DNA from 2 places in the Mesorhizobium sp. BR1-1-13 genome. Region 2 is predicted to be linked to the other one. Evidence: predicted binding sites of a transcription regulator. Region 2 holds the regulator's gene; the other holds the start of a gene.

Region 1 (8,016 bases), on a different contig from region 2:
GTGTCGGCGATGAAGCCGTGGACGTTGATGCTGGTGGCAAGACCCTTCGGATCGGCGCCCGCGCGCATGGCGGCCTCGCGGTATAGGTCGAACAGCGGCGCGAACCGCGCTGGCTCGCCGCCGATGATGGCGAGCGCCAGCGGCAGGCCGAGCGCGCCCGCGCGGGCGGCGGACTGCGGCGTGCCGCCGATGGCGATCCAGATCGGCAGTTTTTCCTGCAAGGGGCGTGGGTAGACGCCGCGATCGTTGATCGGCGCGCGCAGATTGCCCGACCAGGTGATCTTCACCTGATCGCGGATGGCGAGCAGCAGGTCGAGCTTTTCGGCGAACAGCTCGTCATAATCCTCAAGATTGTAGCCGAACAGCGGAAAGGACTCGATGAACGAGCCGCGTCCGGCCATGATCTCGGCCCGGCCGCCGGAAAGAAGGTCGAGCGTGGCGAATTGCTGGAAGACGCGGACCGGATCGTCCGAGGACAGGACAGTGACAGCGCTGGTCAGTTTTATGCGCTTGGTGTGCTCGGCCGCCGCGGCCAGCGCCACGACAGGTGCGGACGCGGCATAGTCCGGCCGGTGGTGCTCGCCGAGGCCGAAAACGTCGAGGCCGACCTGATCGGCCAGTTCGATCTCCTCGATCAGGTTGCGCAGCCGCTCGTGCGGGCCGATTGCGCCGGGGCCCGGCTGCGGGCTGACGTCGGCGAAAGTGTAGAGACCGAGTTCCATGTGGTGTCATCCTGGCGTTTGATTTCGCGCTAGAGTTAGCGATCGGCCCGTATCGCCACCAGAGGGTCCGACTGCGAACAGTGCGTGTCCGTTTCGGCCGCGAAGGCGTCTCCCGGCTGCAACAGCACGGAATTTCATGGCTGGCATACCGTTTTGGCGCTTGAACTCCCGGTTTTCGCGCGTATGTAAGCGTCGCGAATTGACTTCAGGGAAGTGGACTTGGCTATCTACAGGGAAAAAGACATTTTCGAGCGGCGCAACGCCGCGAACGAGGCAAAGAAGGCGCTTCTGGAGCGCTTCAAGGCAAAGCCGGCGGCGGACGATCCCGCTGTGCTGGCGCGACAGGCCGAACGCAAGGCTATCCTTGCGGCGCGTGAGATACGCGAGGCCGAGAAGGCGAGGCTGAAGCAGGAAAGGCTGGCACGCGAGGCAATCGAGAAGGCCGAGCGCGAGGCCGCAGCCGAAGCCGCACGGATCGCGGCCGAAGAGGCGGCGCAGGCGGAAGCCAGGATTCGTGAAGCCGAAGAGGCCGAGCGTATCGCGCGTCTTTTGGCCGACGAGGCCGAGCGCAAGGCCAAGCGCGATGCGCGCTATGCGGCGCGCAAGGCGCGCACCGGCAGGACACCGCCAGGCTTTACCGGCCGCTAGCCTCACCGCCGGAGCAATCTGCTTCGAGGATCAGGGTCGCTGCGAAGCGGCCCTGCATGCGTTTGTCCGCGCGCCAATTCATGCGATTGTGGACGCCGGTCGCGATGCGACTTTCGCGGAATTGCTCTGTTTGCTTCGACGCAATTCCGGACGGAAAATCGCTTCGCACTTTCCCAGGATTGCCCTGTTTGCTTCGGCGCAATTCCGGGCGGAAAACCGCTTCGCACTTTTCGTGGAATTGCTTTACGCCGCGAATTTCAGCCCCATAATGCCGCAGACGATGAGCGCGATGCAGGCGAGCCTGATCACGGTCGCCGGCTCGCCGAGCAGCCAGATACCGAGCAGCGCCGTGCCGACCGTGCCGATGCCGGTCCACACCGCATAGGCGGTGCCGACGGGCAGCGCTTTCAGCGCCAGTCCAAGCAGCGTGAGACTCACGATCATCGAGGCGACCGTGAGCACGGTCGGGACGAGCCGGGTGAATCCGTCGGTGTATTTGAGGCCGATTGCCCAGCCGATCTCGAACAGGCCGGCGAAAAACAGAAAAATCCATGACATGGGGAACGCTCCATCCAAGCATCGCAACGACGTCCGTTTCGGGACGATGCAAAGCGCGATCGACCGAGCACCGCGGAAGCCGTCCGGCTGCCGATGCCCTATCAAACAGTGGGCGGGTCGTCCCGACCGGATTTCAGGAGATGTGGGGTCGTCCCCGCACCAGATATAGGGTGTCCTAACGCCCGATCAACAAAGTGCCGGCGGTGTTTCGAACGCCGCCGGCGAACTCCATCCGAGGCACGCGACTATTTTTCCTTGAGCCTCGTTGCCTTGACCGGCGGCGCCTTGAGCGTGGGAGCAGCGGCCGGCTTCTTGGCGTCCTTCTTTGGCTTGCGGGCCTCTTTGCCTGCCTTCATCGCACCTTTTGCCATGATTCGTTCCTCCAGTTGCGGGAAGCGAAGTGAAACAAGAGAAATGCCTCTAGGCAAGGGGCTGTTCGCGGCCCTGGCCCCGAAAACCCGGCAACCTGTTTCGACGGCCTTTATGAATTCCAACCGGCGCACAGCGACTTGAACGGATGGGGTGTTGATGAGTGGTGGATCGCCGCGGAATTTCGGCAGGCCCGCAGCATGATCTCGAGGAAATCGGCTCCCACTTTTCCTGCAATTGCTCTAGACTTCGCGTGTCGGACAGGACGACAGGGAAGCAATGGCGGGGCATGGCGGCTCTCGAACGGTCATCTACGCGGCGCTCGCCGGCAATCTCGCGATCGCGCTGACCAAATTCGCCGCGGCCTTCTTCACCGGCAGTTCGGCGATGCTTTCGGAGGGCGTGCATTCGCTGGTCGATACCGGCAATGGCGGTCTGCTGCTTTATGGCATGCATCGCGCCGCACGCCCGGCCACCCGCGCGCATCCGCTCGGCCATGGCCGCGAGCTCTACTTCTGGAGCTTCATCGTGGCGCTTCTCGTCTTCGCGCTCGGCGCCGGCGTATCCTTCTACGAAGGCGTGACGCACATCATTGCGCCCGAACCGGCCGCCAATGTCAGGGTCAACTACATCGTGCTCGGCCTGTCGTTTCTGTTCGAGGGCAGTTCATGGCTGGTGGCGCTGAGGGAATTCCGCCGGCAGAAGGGCCAGCAGGGCTGGCTGCAGGCCGTGCAATCGAGCAAAGATCCAAGCGTCTACACAGTGCTGTTCGAGGACAGTGCCGCGCTTCTCGGCCTGATCGTCGCCTTTGCCGGCATATCGGCGGCGGAGATTTTCGAGATGCCGGAACTGGACGGCGCCGCCTCGATCGGCATTGCTCTGATCCTGGGTGCGACCGCGGCCTTCCTGGCGCGCGAGAGCAAGGGGCTGCTCATCGGCGAGCCTGCTTCGCCCGCGGTACAGAAAGAAGTGCTGGCGATCGCCCAGCAGGATCCGGCGGTGCAGCGGGCAAACGGCGTGCTCACGGTCCACCTGGGGCCGGAAGAGATCGTTGCCGGCCTGAGCATCGAATTCGAGGACCATCTGTCGGCGCCGGAAATCGAAGCCTGCGTGGAGCGCCTCGAAGCGCGGCTGAGGAAGGAAATGCCCGAGATCACCCGGCTGTTCGTCAAGCCGCAGACGTCAGGCACCTGGGAACAGCGACGCAAGCTGATCGAATCAGCATCCGAGTAGACTTTGAGCATAGGCTCGAAACCCGCGTCCCACGCCTCGGGATCATGCCTCTGGATCAGCGTCGCGTCGTTGCCTTGCGCCGCTGCGCCGCTGCGCCGCTGCCCCGCCAGAGCAGTTCACCGTTTCACGGAGACGGCGAACCGCTCTATGTCTTTGTTTTTGCGCATTCCATAGGAAAGCGCTACGCGCTTTCCTGGGAAAACCGTACACACTTTTCCTGGAATTGCTCTAGGATCAGCCGATCGAATTTTGGAGGACGATTATGAAGATCGACGGCGGCTGCCATTGTGGCGCCATCACCTATGAGGCGGAGGTCGAGCCGGAAAAGACGTCGATCTGCCATTGTACCGATTGCCAACAGCTGACCGGTACGGCCTTTCGTGTCACCGTTCCGGCGCCTGAAGATCACTACCGGATCACAAAGGGTACACCGAAAGTCTACATCAAGACCGTGGCAAGCGGCGCCAGGCGCGTCCAGGCCTTTTGCGCCGACTGCGGCTCGCACCTTTACGCCACGTCGGTCGGAGATGGCCCAAAGGTCTACGGCATTCGCGTGGGAACCGCGCGGCAACGCCAGGATTTGATTCCGACACTGCAAAAATGGCACCGCTCGGCGCTTCATTGGCTACCCGAATTTCACGGCATGACCACAGTGGAGGAGCAGTAGCGCCGGTCCGGTGCGGCGCCTCAGTCGTCGCCTTCGACCACCCTCAGCCTGAGCTGGCCGGTCTTTGAATCGGCAACGCGCGGGGAATCGACAACGCGAGGGCCGGGTTCCGGCTTCGCAGGGGCTGGTGACGCGATGTCCGGGCCGACATCGCCACCGGGCTGCGCGCCGAATTCCAGCGCTTCGATCTTCTGGCCGCGCTTGGTCACCTTCGACGTCGAGACGAGGATGTCGTCTATATCCTTGGCCGACTGGGCAAAATGGCCCTGCAATTTACGCACCCGCTCGTCGACACGCGAAACGTCCTCCATCAGCCGGATCACCTCGCCCTGGATCAGGTGTGCCTGCTCGCGCATGCGGGCATCCTTCAGGATCGCCTGGATGACCTGGATCGACAGCATCAGGAGCGACGGCGAGACGATGACGACGCGGGCGCGGTGCGCCTTCTGCACCACCGCCTCGAAATTTTCGTGGATCTCGGCAAACACCGATTCCGACGGCACGAACATGAAGGCGGTATCCTGCGTCTCGCCCTGGATCAGGTATTTTTCCGCGATATCGCGGATATGCACCTCGATGTCGCGGCGGAAGGCCTGCGCCGCGACCTTCTGCTGTTCGGCGCCTTCGGCGGCGCGGATGGCGTTCCAGGCTTCCAGCGGAAACTTGGCGTCGACGGCAAGCGCCGGCGCGCCGTTGGGCATGCGCACCAGGCAATCGGGCCGGCTGCCGTTGGACAAGGTCGCCTGGAATTCGTAGGCGCCGTGCGGCAGGCCGTCGGCGACGATCGCTTCCATGCGCGACTGGCCGAAGGCGCCGCGCGTCTGCTTGTTGGAGAGGATCGCCTGCAATTGCACGACCTGGCCGGCGAGCGACTGGATATTGCCTTGCGCGGTGTCGATGACGGCCAGCCGTTCCTGCAACTTGGCCAGGCTCTCATGCGTGGATCTGGTCTGCTCGGTCATGGTCTGGCCGAGGCGGCCAGTCATGGCGTCGAGGCGCTGGCCGATCGACTGCGTCAGTTCCGCCTGCCGCGCGCCGAAGACTTCCGCGATGGCGCCCATGCGGCCCTGCATCTCAGCTTGGCTTTGCAATATGCCGGCCATCCGCGCCTCGGCGTCGCGGGCATGGTCGGCGGCTTCGGCAGCGGCAGCGGCGCGCGCCTTGGCCGAGCGCCACAGCGCGACGACAAGCGCCACGAACAGGCCAAGAAACAAAATGGTGCCGAAAGCCAGCGCATGGCCGAGCGTGATCGTGGTCGCGCCAAGCCGGGCGACAGGCTCTGAAAGGATGGACGTCAGGTCGTTCATGCGCACAGCATAGACGATTCGGTCGGCCAGCACAGATCAAAACGTGAACAATCCCCCCGCGCACCGGTTGACGCCCTTTATTCAAGGTCTTAGGTGAGACGCCATGCCGATCAAGCCGCTCATCATCCTTCCCGACCCCATCCTGCGCCAGGTTTCCAAGCCGGTGGAGCGCGTCGATGCGCCCTTGCGCAAACTGGCCGACGACATGCTGGCGACCATGTATGACGCGCCGGGGATCGGGCTGGCGGCGATCCAGATCGGCGAGCCGCTGCGCATGCTGGTGATCGACCTCGCCAAGGAGGACGAGACGCCGGCGCCGCATGTCTTCATCAACCCAGAAATCCTGGAAAGCGCCGACCAGCGCTCCGTCTACGAGGAAGGCTGTCTGTCCATCCCCGACTATTATGCCGAGGTCGAACGCCCGGCTTCCGTGCGGGTCAAGTATCTCGACCGCGACGGCAAGCTGCAGGAGATGGAGGCCGAGGGGCTGATGGCAACCTGCCTGCAGCATGAGATCGACCATCTCAACGGCGTGCTGTTCATCGACCACATTTCGAAGCTGAAGCGCGACATGGTGGTGAAGAAGTTCAAGAAGCTGGCCAAGGACAAGGCTCCGGGCAAGCTGGTGGGATAGGGGACAATGCCCCTTCGCGTCATCTTCATGGGCACGCCGGAGTTTTCGGTGCCGACGTTGCGCGCGGTTGCCAAGGCCGGACATGAGATTGCGGCCGTCTACACGCAGCCGCCGCGGGCCGCCGGACGGCGCGGCCTGGAGCTGACGCCGTCGCCGATACAGCGCGAGGCGGAACGGCTAGGCATCGAGACGCGCACGCCGACGTCGCTCAAGGGCGAGGCCGAACAGGCAGCTTTTCGCGCGCTGCAAGCCGATATTGGGGTGGTCGTGGCTTACGGCCTGCTTTTGCCCAGGGCGGTTCTCGAGGCGGCGCGACTGGGCTGCATCAACGGCCATGCGTCACTGTTGCCGCGGTGGCGCGGTGCGGCGCCCATCCAACGGGCGATCATGGCGGGCGACAGCGAAACCGGCATGATGGTCATGCGCATGGAAGAAGGCCTCGACACCGGCCCAGTGGGGCTGGTTGAAAAATGCGTCATCGAACCCGATATGACCGCCGGCGATCTGCATGATCGATTGATGAGCGTCAGCGCCGCACTGATAGTGGAAGCGCTGGCCCGGCTGGAAAGGAATAGCCTGGCATTCACCGCCCAACCGGTTGAGGGGGTGACCTACGCCAAAAAGATCGATAAATCCGATACGCACGTGGATTGGACGCGGCCCGCGGCCGAAGTCCACAATAACATTCGCGGCCTGTCGCCCTTCCCCGGCGCCTGGTGCGAGGTTGAAATTGGTGGCCGGGCGGAACGGCTGAAACTGCTTCGCTCGACGCTTGCGCAAGGCGTGGGCGAACCGGGAGGAATTCTCGACGACCGCCTGACGGTCGCCTGCGGAGCGGGCGCGATCCGGCTGGTCGAAGTTCAACGGGCGGGCGGAAGGCCCGCCGCCGCGCAAGAATTCCTGCGCGGGACCAAGATCGAAAAAGGAATGAAATTGTCATGAGCATGATGTCGATACGCGCGGCGACGCCGCGGGATCGCGAGGCCATCCGCCTCGTCGAGGAACACGCTTTCGGCCAGCAGGCGGAAGCCGGGCTGGTTGACGCGCTGGTTTCCGGCGGCGACGCCGTTGTCGAACTGGTGGCGGAAGAAGACGGGCAAGCGGTTGGCCACATCCTGTTTTCGCGTCTTTTCGTCCGCGCCGGCGGCAAGGATTTCCCGGCGGTGGCACTGGCGCCGCTGGCGGTGGAGCCGTCGTTTCACGGCACCGGCATTGGCGGCGCGCTGATCCGCGAGGCTCACATCCGCCTGCGCGACGCCGGCGAGACGCTGGCCGTGGTGCTGGGCGACCCCACCTACTACAGCCGTTTCGGCTACAGCCATGCGCGCGCCGAAGGCTTCGAGAGCGACTACCAGGGCGAGGCGCTGCAGGCGCTGGCCTGGGGCGACGCTCCTGAAGCCGGTCGGCTGGTCTACGCCTCGGCCTTCACCGAACTCGCCGCCTAGGCGTATAGCCGCCCGGCATGCCGCGTTTTCGCCTCGACATCGAATATGACGGCAGCCTGTTTGCCGGCTGGCAGCACCAGGCGGACCAGCCTTCGGTGCAGCAGGCGATCGAGCAGGCGATCGAAAAATTCTGCGGCCAACAGGTCCGCTTGCGCGCTGCCGGCCGTACCGATGCGGGCGTGCATGCGACGGCCCAGGTGGCGCATGTCGATCTCGCCAAGGCCTGGCCGGACGACAAAGTGCGCGATGCCGTCAACGCGCATCTGCAGGCCGCCGGCAATCGCATCGCGATCTTGAAAGCCACGACCGTCGTCGACGGCTTCGATGCCCGCTTCTCGGCCATCGGCCGCCACTATCTCTACCGCATCCTCAACCGGCGCGCGCCCTCGGCCCTGGAAAAGGGCAAGGTCTGGTGGGTGCCGAAGCAGCTCGA
Region 2 (8,016 bases):
CGGCCCAGAGGTCGAAGCGGCGCTGCTGGCGCATGCCGATGTCGCCGAATGCGCGGTGGTCGGCGCCGAGGATGCCGAGCGCGGCCAGATCGTCGAGGCGCATGTGGTGCTCGTGCAAGGCGTGGCGCCGGACGCAATGACCGTCAAGCGCCTGCAGGACCATGTCAAGGCGACGATCGCGCCCTACAAATACCCGCGCTCGGTAAAATTCATCGCCGCTTTGCCCAAGACGCAGACCGGCAAGATCCAGCGCTTCCGGCTGCGCGCGGAGAAGATCAATTGAGCAAGCCCTACGACCCTTCCACCGAGGGCGCGGAAATGTCGTTCAAGGAGCGCATGTCCTACAGCGACTATCTGCATCTGGAAAAGGTGCTCGAGGCGCAGGAGCCGCTTTCGTCAGCCCATGACGAGATGCTGTTCATCATCCAGCACCAGACGTCGGAACTCTGGATGAAGCTCGCGCTGCACGAAATCGGCGCCGCAATCCGCTCCATCCGCGCAGACCGTCTCGAACCGAGCTTCAAGATGCTTTCGCGTGTCGCGCGCATCTTCGAGCAGCTCAACAATGCCTGGGACGTGCTGCGCACGATGACGCCCAGCGAATACACCGAGTTCCGGGACGCGCTTGGCCAGTCCTCGGGCTTCCAGTCGTGGCAGTACCGTGCCATCGAGTTCATGGCCGGCAACCGCAATCTCGCAATGCTTGGACCGCACAAGCACCGGCCAGACCTCAGCGAGAAACTGGAGGCGATCCTGGCGCAACCGTCGCTCTACGACGAGGCGCTGCTGCTGCTCGCCCGCAACGGCTTCGACATCGGTGGCGACGCAAGGCGTACGGACTGGCGCGAAGCGCGGACCGAGAACGAAGAGGTCCTTGTCGCCTGGCAGACCATCTACCGCGACCCGCAACGCTACTGGATGTTCTACGAACTCGCCGAGAAGCTGGTCGACTTCGAGGATTATTTCCGCCGCTGGCGCTTCAACCACGTCACCACGGTCGAGCGCATCATCGGCATGAAGCGCGGCACCGGCGGCACATCAGGCGCGTCCTACCTGAAGAAGATGCTGGAGGTCGAACTATTCCCGGAGCTGTGGAAGGTTCGTACCCGGCTCTGACGTAGCTTTGCCGAGTGCAGATCGTTATCTCGAAAACGCTGCGCTTTTCTGAGCGACGGGCTCTTAAGTCACCGCCGCCTTGACGGCGAAACGCGCCTCCTGCCAGGCGTCCGTGCGCAAAATGTCTTCCAGCACCTCGACCGCCTGCCAGACATCGACATAGCCGACATAAAGCGGCGTGAAGCCGAAGCGAATCGTGGATGGCGCGCGAAAATCGCCGATCACGCCGCGCTCGATCAAGGCCCGCATCACCTGATAGCCGTGCCGGTGGAGGAACGACACCTGGCTGCCGCGCTCATTGCCGTCGCGCGGACTTTCGAGTTCGAGGCCGTAGGCGCCGCATTTTGCCTCGACGAGCTGGATGAACAGATCGGTCAATGCGATGCTCTTCCTGCGCACCTCTGCCATGTCGACGTCGTTCCAGACATCGAGCGCCCCTTTGAGCGCGCGCATCGACAGCACAGGCTGCGTGCCGCAGAGAAACCGGCGAATGCCGGTGCCGGCAGCAAAACCCTGTTCGAAGGCGAATGGCCGCGCATGGCCCCACCAGCCGCTGAGCGGCTGGCGGACATCGCCATGGTGGCGCTCGGCCGCGTAAATGAAGGCCGGGGCACCCGGGCCGCCATTGAGATATTTGTAGGTGCAGCCGACGGCGAAATCGGCGTTCGAACGGTCGAGCTCGACGAGCAAGGCGCCGGCGGTATGGCAGAGATCCCAGACGATCAGCGCGCCGGCTTCATGCGCCCTGCGCGTCAGCGCGACCATGTCGCGCAGCTGCCCGGATTTGTAGTTGACGTGGTTGACCAGGATGACCGCAACCCGCTCGTCGATCAGTTCTTCTATGGACGGCGCATCGACACCCTCGAGCCGCAGCACCGTGCCCGGCCGTGTCGAGGCAACGCCCTCGGCCATATAGAGATCGGTCGGAAAGCTGTCCCCCTCGGCGACGACGACCGACCTGTCCGGCCGCATCCCGAGTGCCGCATGCAGCACCTTGTAGATGTTGATCGAGGTGGTATCGCAGACCACCGTCTGGCCGGCGGCGGCCCCGATCAGGCGCCCGAGCTGGTCGCCGAGTTCGACCGGCATGTCGAACCAGCCGGCGGTGTTCCAGGCGCGGATCAGATCCTGCGCCCACTCCTGCGTGGCGGCCTTCTGCAGCTCGCCGAACACGGCGGGGGAAGCGGCGCCCAGCGAATTGCCGTCGAGATAGATCACCCCTTGAGGCAAGGTGAAGCGGTCACGCATGGCACGCAGCGGATCCGCGGTGTCCATTGCCTCGATCGCTGCGAGATCGGGAATTTTGCTCATGGTCACGATGTTCCTCGGTGAGAAGAGCGCCCCGGAAACGGGCCGGCTGTTTTGCCGCCGGGGCAAGGGCTGGCCGCATAGAGGCGCAAGAACAGGGTGAACGCCCGGTTCGATCTTTGCTCGATTTCCGGCCGAGGCAACTCCTCGAGCACCCCGACGATCCGGCGAACCTGGAGATCGCCGATCAAAAGACTGATGTAGATGTCGGCGGCTTCGACAGGATCGTCACAGGCGATCAGGCCGGCCCGACTTGCGGTTCGAAGCAGGTCGCCGACAAGCGGCATTATGGTATTGCGGCCGAATTGCGCGATCGATTGGCCCAGCGTGCCTGTATCGTTGACGTCGCCGGCTGCGGCGCGATTGAGCGCCACCGCCTTGTCGCCCGTCACAAGGGTCAGCAGGACTGGCCCGAGCGAATTCAGGGTTTCGAGTGGATCGCGCGCTTGGTGAAGAGCGTCCTCCAGCAGCTTCCTTGCTTCTCCCGCATTGGCTTCGATCAAGGATCGAAACAGGACCTGCTTGTTGCCGTACCAGTTGTAAAGGGTTTCGTTCGAGGCCGATGCCCGCTTGGCGATGGCAAGCAGGGAGGCGCTTTTGTAGCCGGTTTCCCGGAGCACCGCATAGGCGGCCTCCTCTATCCGTTCGCGTCGCGCGGCCTGCTTCGGCGTGGTCATTGGTGTTCCTCTTCGAAAACCGTACATTATTATACGGTTTAGTCAAGCGAACGGGAAGCAAGGAGCGAACGAACGCAGCCCGTCGCGTCCGGTGATGTCTGGCCACTTTCCGGCAGGAAGTTGGCATTTTGGTTTCGTTTCGTTCACGAGCCGCGGAGATTTTGATCCGCCCCGAAAGGCAGCCGGCACCTGCCGGTCACACAGTTTTCAGGCTTGTACCAAGAGTGGAGATCGGCCGGGCCACAGGCCATTAACCAAAATAGTTTCAAAGAGCCTGAGAGCGCATTGACGACGGATCGCGTTGGCAGGATGCTGGCTGCGGGAGGGCGTTTCGTTTCCGCCGCCTTAACAAATTCATTAAACTTTAAATGGTTGCGGAACACAACTGGAACAGATAGTGTTTGTTCTGGGTTTGTTTTCTGATTCTGGTTCCAGACCCTTCGTGCAATGCCTTTGGGGGCCGCCATGCTCACGCGCAAGCAACATGAACTCTTGATGTTCATCCATGAACGGCTGAAGGAAAGCGGCATTCCGCCGTCCTTCGACGAGATGAAGGAAGCGCTGGACCTCGCCTCCAAGTCGGGAATTCATCGGCTGATCACAGCGTTGGAGGAGCGCGGCTTTATTCGCCGCCTGCCCAACCGGGCGCGCGCACTGGAGGTGCTGCGCCTGCCGGACTCGATCGCGCCGGGTCTTAACGCGGCAAAGAAGTTCTCCCCGAGCGTCATCCAGGGCAGCCTCGGACAGGGCAGCCCTAGCCGGCAGATCAAGCCGGCGACGTCTTCGCGTCTGCCCGCTGCCGGCAATGACGACGACGCGGTTTCAGCGGTGTCGATCCCGGTCATGGGCCGTATCGCTGCGGGCGTGCCGATCGACGCTATCCAACATCAGACGCATTCCATTTCGGTGCCGCCGGACATGATCATGGGCGGCGAGCACTATGCGCTGGAGGTCAAGGGCGATTCGATGATCGAGGCCGGCATCTTCGACGGCGATACGGTCATCATCCGCAACGCCGACACCGCAAGTCCCGGCGAGATTGTCGTGGCCCTGGTCGACGAGGAGGAAGCGACGCTGAAGCGCTTCCGTCGCAAGGGCGCCTCGATTGCGCTTGAGGCCGCCAATCCGGCCTATGAAACACGTATTTTCGGACCGGACAGGGTCAAGGTGCAAGGCAAGCTGGTCGGACTGATCAGGCGCTACTGAGCGGGTTCGGCGGTGGGCTTTTCGGGTTTACGGTAAGGCGGCAGTCCCCTTGCCTCACGTGAAAATTTTCGCTGTTCGTGCCAGGGCCGATATGGCCTGTCGACGGCAAAGCTGACCTGGGCCGGTGCCGTCGCCGATTGCTGGTCGAAGAATACGGCGGCACTTCCCTTGCGAGCGAGCTGCCGCTTGGTGATGACGAGAACCAGCGGATTGTGGCAGGGGTCGTAGCCCCCGGGGTCGTTGATGACGATCAGATCCGCATAGGCGCAGGCCCTCCAGGCATCCTTGCGATCCTCCACCTGCGCAATGATCGCCCCGGAGGGATGCCGGGCCATGCACAGGCCGGTGAAACAATAGAAAGGCGCTCCCGCCGGAAGTTGCGCGGGATCGAAGATGTCGAACTGTCCGTCTCCGCTGCCGAACAGCTCCGGCGCAACGATGGTTTCGGATTTCAGCGCGCGTTTCCAGTTGTCGACCGTGAATTCGTTCGGGCGCGCCCGGTTGATCGCGAGCTCGCCGCCGCCGATCGGCAGCGCCACCAAGCGGGCATCCTCCGAAATCAGCACGTCCGGCGTGCGCGTGTCCGAGACGGTCAACAGGCCGGCGAGCGCGAAGGGAAGTGCCGCCAGCCGCAGCCATGTCGTGGCCATCGTCGCGATGACCAGGGCGATCGCCACCAGAAGAACGGATTGCTGCGAAATCAACCCGACCGCGTCGACCGGCGAGCGTTGCGAGATCCATCCCGATATGGCGATCATCGCGGTCAGTCCCTTGCCCATCAGATAAAGCGATGGTCCATCGAACCCGAACGGCATCAGCAGCGCACTGGCAACCGCAAGAAACATCACGACGGAAACGATCGGCATGACTGCAAGATTGGCGAACAGGCTGAGCGGCGACACGCGCTGGAAATGCCAGATGGCGAAAAGCGCCGTGGCGCTTCCCGCGATGATCGAGGTCATTGCCAGCCCACCTGTCGCCAGCAGCAGTTTTCGCGTCAGGAGGCCGGGCAAGGTCCGTTGCGGCGGCGGGGTCCGCGCTTTGTCGGCTTTGCGATCCGACCAGCCGGCATAGGCGCCGACCAGGGCCGCGGTGGCGGCGAACGACATCTGGAAGCTCGGCCCTACCACCTCGTGCGGCGACACCACGATGACGGCGATCGCCGAAATCGCCAGGTTGCGCATGGTGAGTGCCGCACGATCGAACAGCACGGCGATCAGCATCACCGCCAGCATGATGAAACTCCGTTCGGCGGCAACGACGACGCCTGAAATGACGAGATAGGCAGCGATCGAGAAAAGGGCGGCTGCGGCCGCGTATTTCTTGACCGGCCGACGGGAAGAGAAGTTCGGGAACAAGGCGAAGCCGCCGCGCAGCAGACCCATGACTGTGCCGGCGACCAGCGCCATGTGCAGCCCGGAGATGGAAATGATGTGATAGATGCCGGTGCGTCGCATCGCTTCGTTGATCTCGTCGGGAATACCTGCACGCACACCCACGATCAGCGCCGCGGCGATCTCGCCCTCGGCGCCGCCGATGCTGCCTCTGATATGGTCGGCAATGGTTTCGCGAGCGCTCTCGATCGCGGCTGAAAGGCCAGCCAACAGCGGCCTGTCATCGGCCGAGACGATTTTGGGGTTGCCGAGAAAGAAGCCGCTGGCGCCGATGCCGGCGAAGTAGCTGTCGAAGGAAAAGTCATAGCTGTCCGGCCGCACCGGTCCGGTTGGCGGCAACAGCCTGGCATAGCCGGTCACGAGGGACCCGGCGGTCACTTCAGCCGGCACCTTGCGCGCCGAAAGGCGAACGCGCTCCGGCGCGTAGCGCAGTTTCGGCCGCGCGGTCGATGTCACGTCGATGGTCAGCCGGATGCGGCCGGTCTCCATCTGGTCGACCGAAACGACGCGGCCGGTCACTTGCGTGGAGATTTCCGAGCCCAGCATCCGCGTTCCCGCCCGCCAAGTCTCGACTTTGCCGGCGAGCATGCCGAGCGCGCACAACAGCGCCGCCATGAAGCACAGGTGCGTTTTCGGCCATGAGCGCGAAACGAGCGCGCACAGTGCCATCAGGATCGCGACCGCGACGGGCTTGGCAAAGCCCGGCTCCGCCGCCAACGAAAAATAGGCAATCGATCCGCACGCCAGGAACACCGGGACGAGCAGGAAGGCTATGCCCCGATCGAGTTCGAGCTCGGCGGCTCTGGCCACGCCGTTGCGCAGGCGAGGCCATGAAGCACGACCGAACTCCCGGCGCAGGCGCGAGGCCGCGCGGACAGCAGGGACGCCAGGCGGCGCGGAAACATCCGGCGGCATCGACTTGCCGGGCTGCTGTAAGGGCGACGGCGCCAGCGGCAATGAGGCCGGCGCGGGCATGACAAAGAGAGAGCGTTCGCTGACGCCGGTAACGACGTCCTCGCCTTCCTCCGCGCCCCGGCCCGCTCCAGCCATCGGGTCTGCCCCTTGCGCCCTCGACACCCTATGCTACATGAACGCGCGACGCGCGAAAGTGCGCGTGATCCGCACCTCGCTCCAGACGTTTCCCGAGAGTTGTATGTCCGACAAGGTTGTCACCCGTTTTGCCCCCTCGCCCACCGGCTACCTGCACATTGGCGGCGCGCGTACGGCGCTCTTCAACTGGCTCTACGCCAGGCACACCGGCGGTACTATGCTGCTGCGCATCGAGGACACCGACCGCGAGCGCTCCACCGATGCGGCAACGGCCGCCATCCTGGACGGCCTTTCCTGGCTCGGTCTTGGCTGGGACGGCGAGGCCGTCTCGCAGTTCGAGCGCGCGCCGCGCCATCGCGAGGTGGCCGAGGAGCTGGTGCGCATGGGCAAGGCCTATTACAGCTACGAGACTCCTGCCGAGCTTGAGGCAATGCGCGAGGCGGCCAGGGCCAAGGGCCTGCCGCCGCGCTATGACGGAAGCTGGCGTGACCGCGACCCTTCGCAGGCGCCTCCTGGCGTCAAGGGCGCGATCCGCATCAAGGCGCCGACCAAGGGCGAGACGGTGGTGCATGACCGTGTCCAGGGCGACGTGCGCTTTCCCAACAAGGATCTGGACGACTTCATCATCCTGCGCTCGGATGGCAATCCGACCTACATGCATGCCGTCGTCGTCGACGACCACGACATGGGCGTCACCCACATCATCCGCGGCGACGACCACCTGACCAATGCCGCCCGCCAGACCGTGATCTACAACGCCATGGGCTGGGATGTGCCTTCAATGTCGCACATACCGCTGATCCACGGCGCCGACGGCGCCAAGCTGTCGAAGCGGCACGGCGCGCTGGGCGTGGAGGCCTACCGCGCCATGGGCTACCTGCCCGAAGCGCTGCTGAACTATCTGGCTCGGCTCGGCTGGAGCCACGGCGACGACGAGATCATGTCGATCCAGGACATGATCGCCTGGTTCGACATCGGCGACGTGAACAAGGGCGCCGCCCGCTTCGATTTCGCCAAGCTCGAGGCGCTGAACGGCGTCCATATGCGCCGCATGGACGATGCCGAGCTGTTCGACATCTTCATCGCCACCCTGCCCTATCTCGAGGGCGGCCCGGCGATGGCCGCACGCCTCGACGACAGGAACAGGGCGCAGTTGCTGGCAGCGTTGCCGGGGCTGAAGGAGCGCGCCAAGACGCTGGTCGAGCTTGTCGACGGCGCAGCCTTCCTGTTTGTCGCGCGGCCGTTGCCGATCGACGAGAAGGCAG

What was found. Region 2 encodes LexA, which represses DNA repair genes until DNA is damaged. Its sites were predicted from a motif close to TGTTCNNNNTGTGTTCNG; they were not measured.
Region 1: a site for LexA is predicted at 5,537-5,554, ahead of LB533_RS04120 (DNA recombination protein RmuC). Genes of this name have one in related genera too.

What each region holds. Positions count from the first base shown of each region.
Region 1 is NZ_JAIUIH010000001.1:832,460-840,475, reverse strand. It holds gene LB533_RS04145 (LLM class flavin-dependent oxidoreductase) at 1-722, opposite strand, end outside; gene LB533_RS04140 (DUF6481 family protein) at 942-1,370, shown strand; gene sugE (quaternary ammonium compound efflux SMR transporter SugE) at 1,614-1,928, opposite strand; gene LB533_RS29820 (hypothetical protein) at 2,174-2,299, opposite strand; gene LB533_RS04130 (cation diffusion facilitator family transporter) at 2,577-3,530, shown strand; gene LB533_RS04125 (GFA family protein) at 3,793-4,197, shown strand; gene LB533_RS04120 (DNA recombination protein RmuC) at 4,218-5,504, opposite strand; gene def (peptide deformylase) at 5,608-6,138, shown strand; gene fmt (methionyl-tRNA formyltransferase) at 6,145-7,080, shown strand; gene LB533_RS04105 (GNAT family N-acetyltransferase) at 7,077-7,583, shown strand; gene truA (tRNA pseudouridine(38-40) synthase TruA) at 7,601-8,016, shown strand, end outside.
Region 2 is NZ_JAIUIH010000010.1:100,468-108,483, forward strand. It holds gene LB533_RS21980 (AMP-binding protein) at 1-283, shown strand, start outside; gene kynA (tryptophan 2,3-dioxygenase) at 280-1,116, shown strand; gene kynU (kynureninase) at 1,180-2,427, opposite strand; gene LB533_RS21995 (TetR/AcrR family transcriptional regulator) at 2,430-3,101, opposite strand; gene lexA (transcriptional repressor LexA) at 3,567-4,307, shown strand; gene LB533_RS22005 (ComEC/Rec2 family competence protein) at 4,301-6,751, opposite strand; gene gltX (glutamate--tRNA ligase) at 6,855-8,016, shown strand, end outside.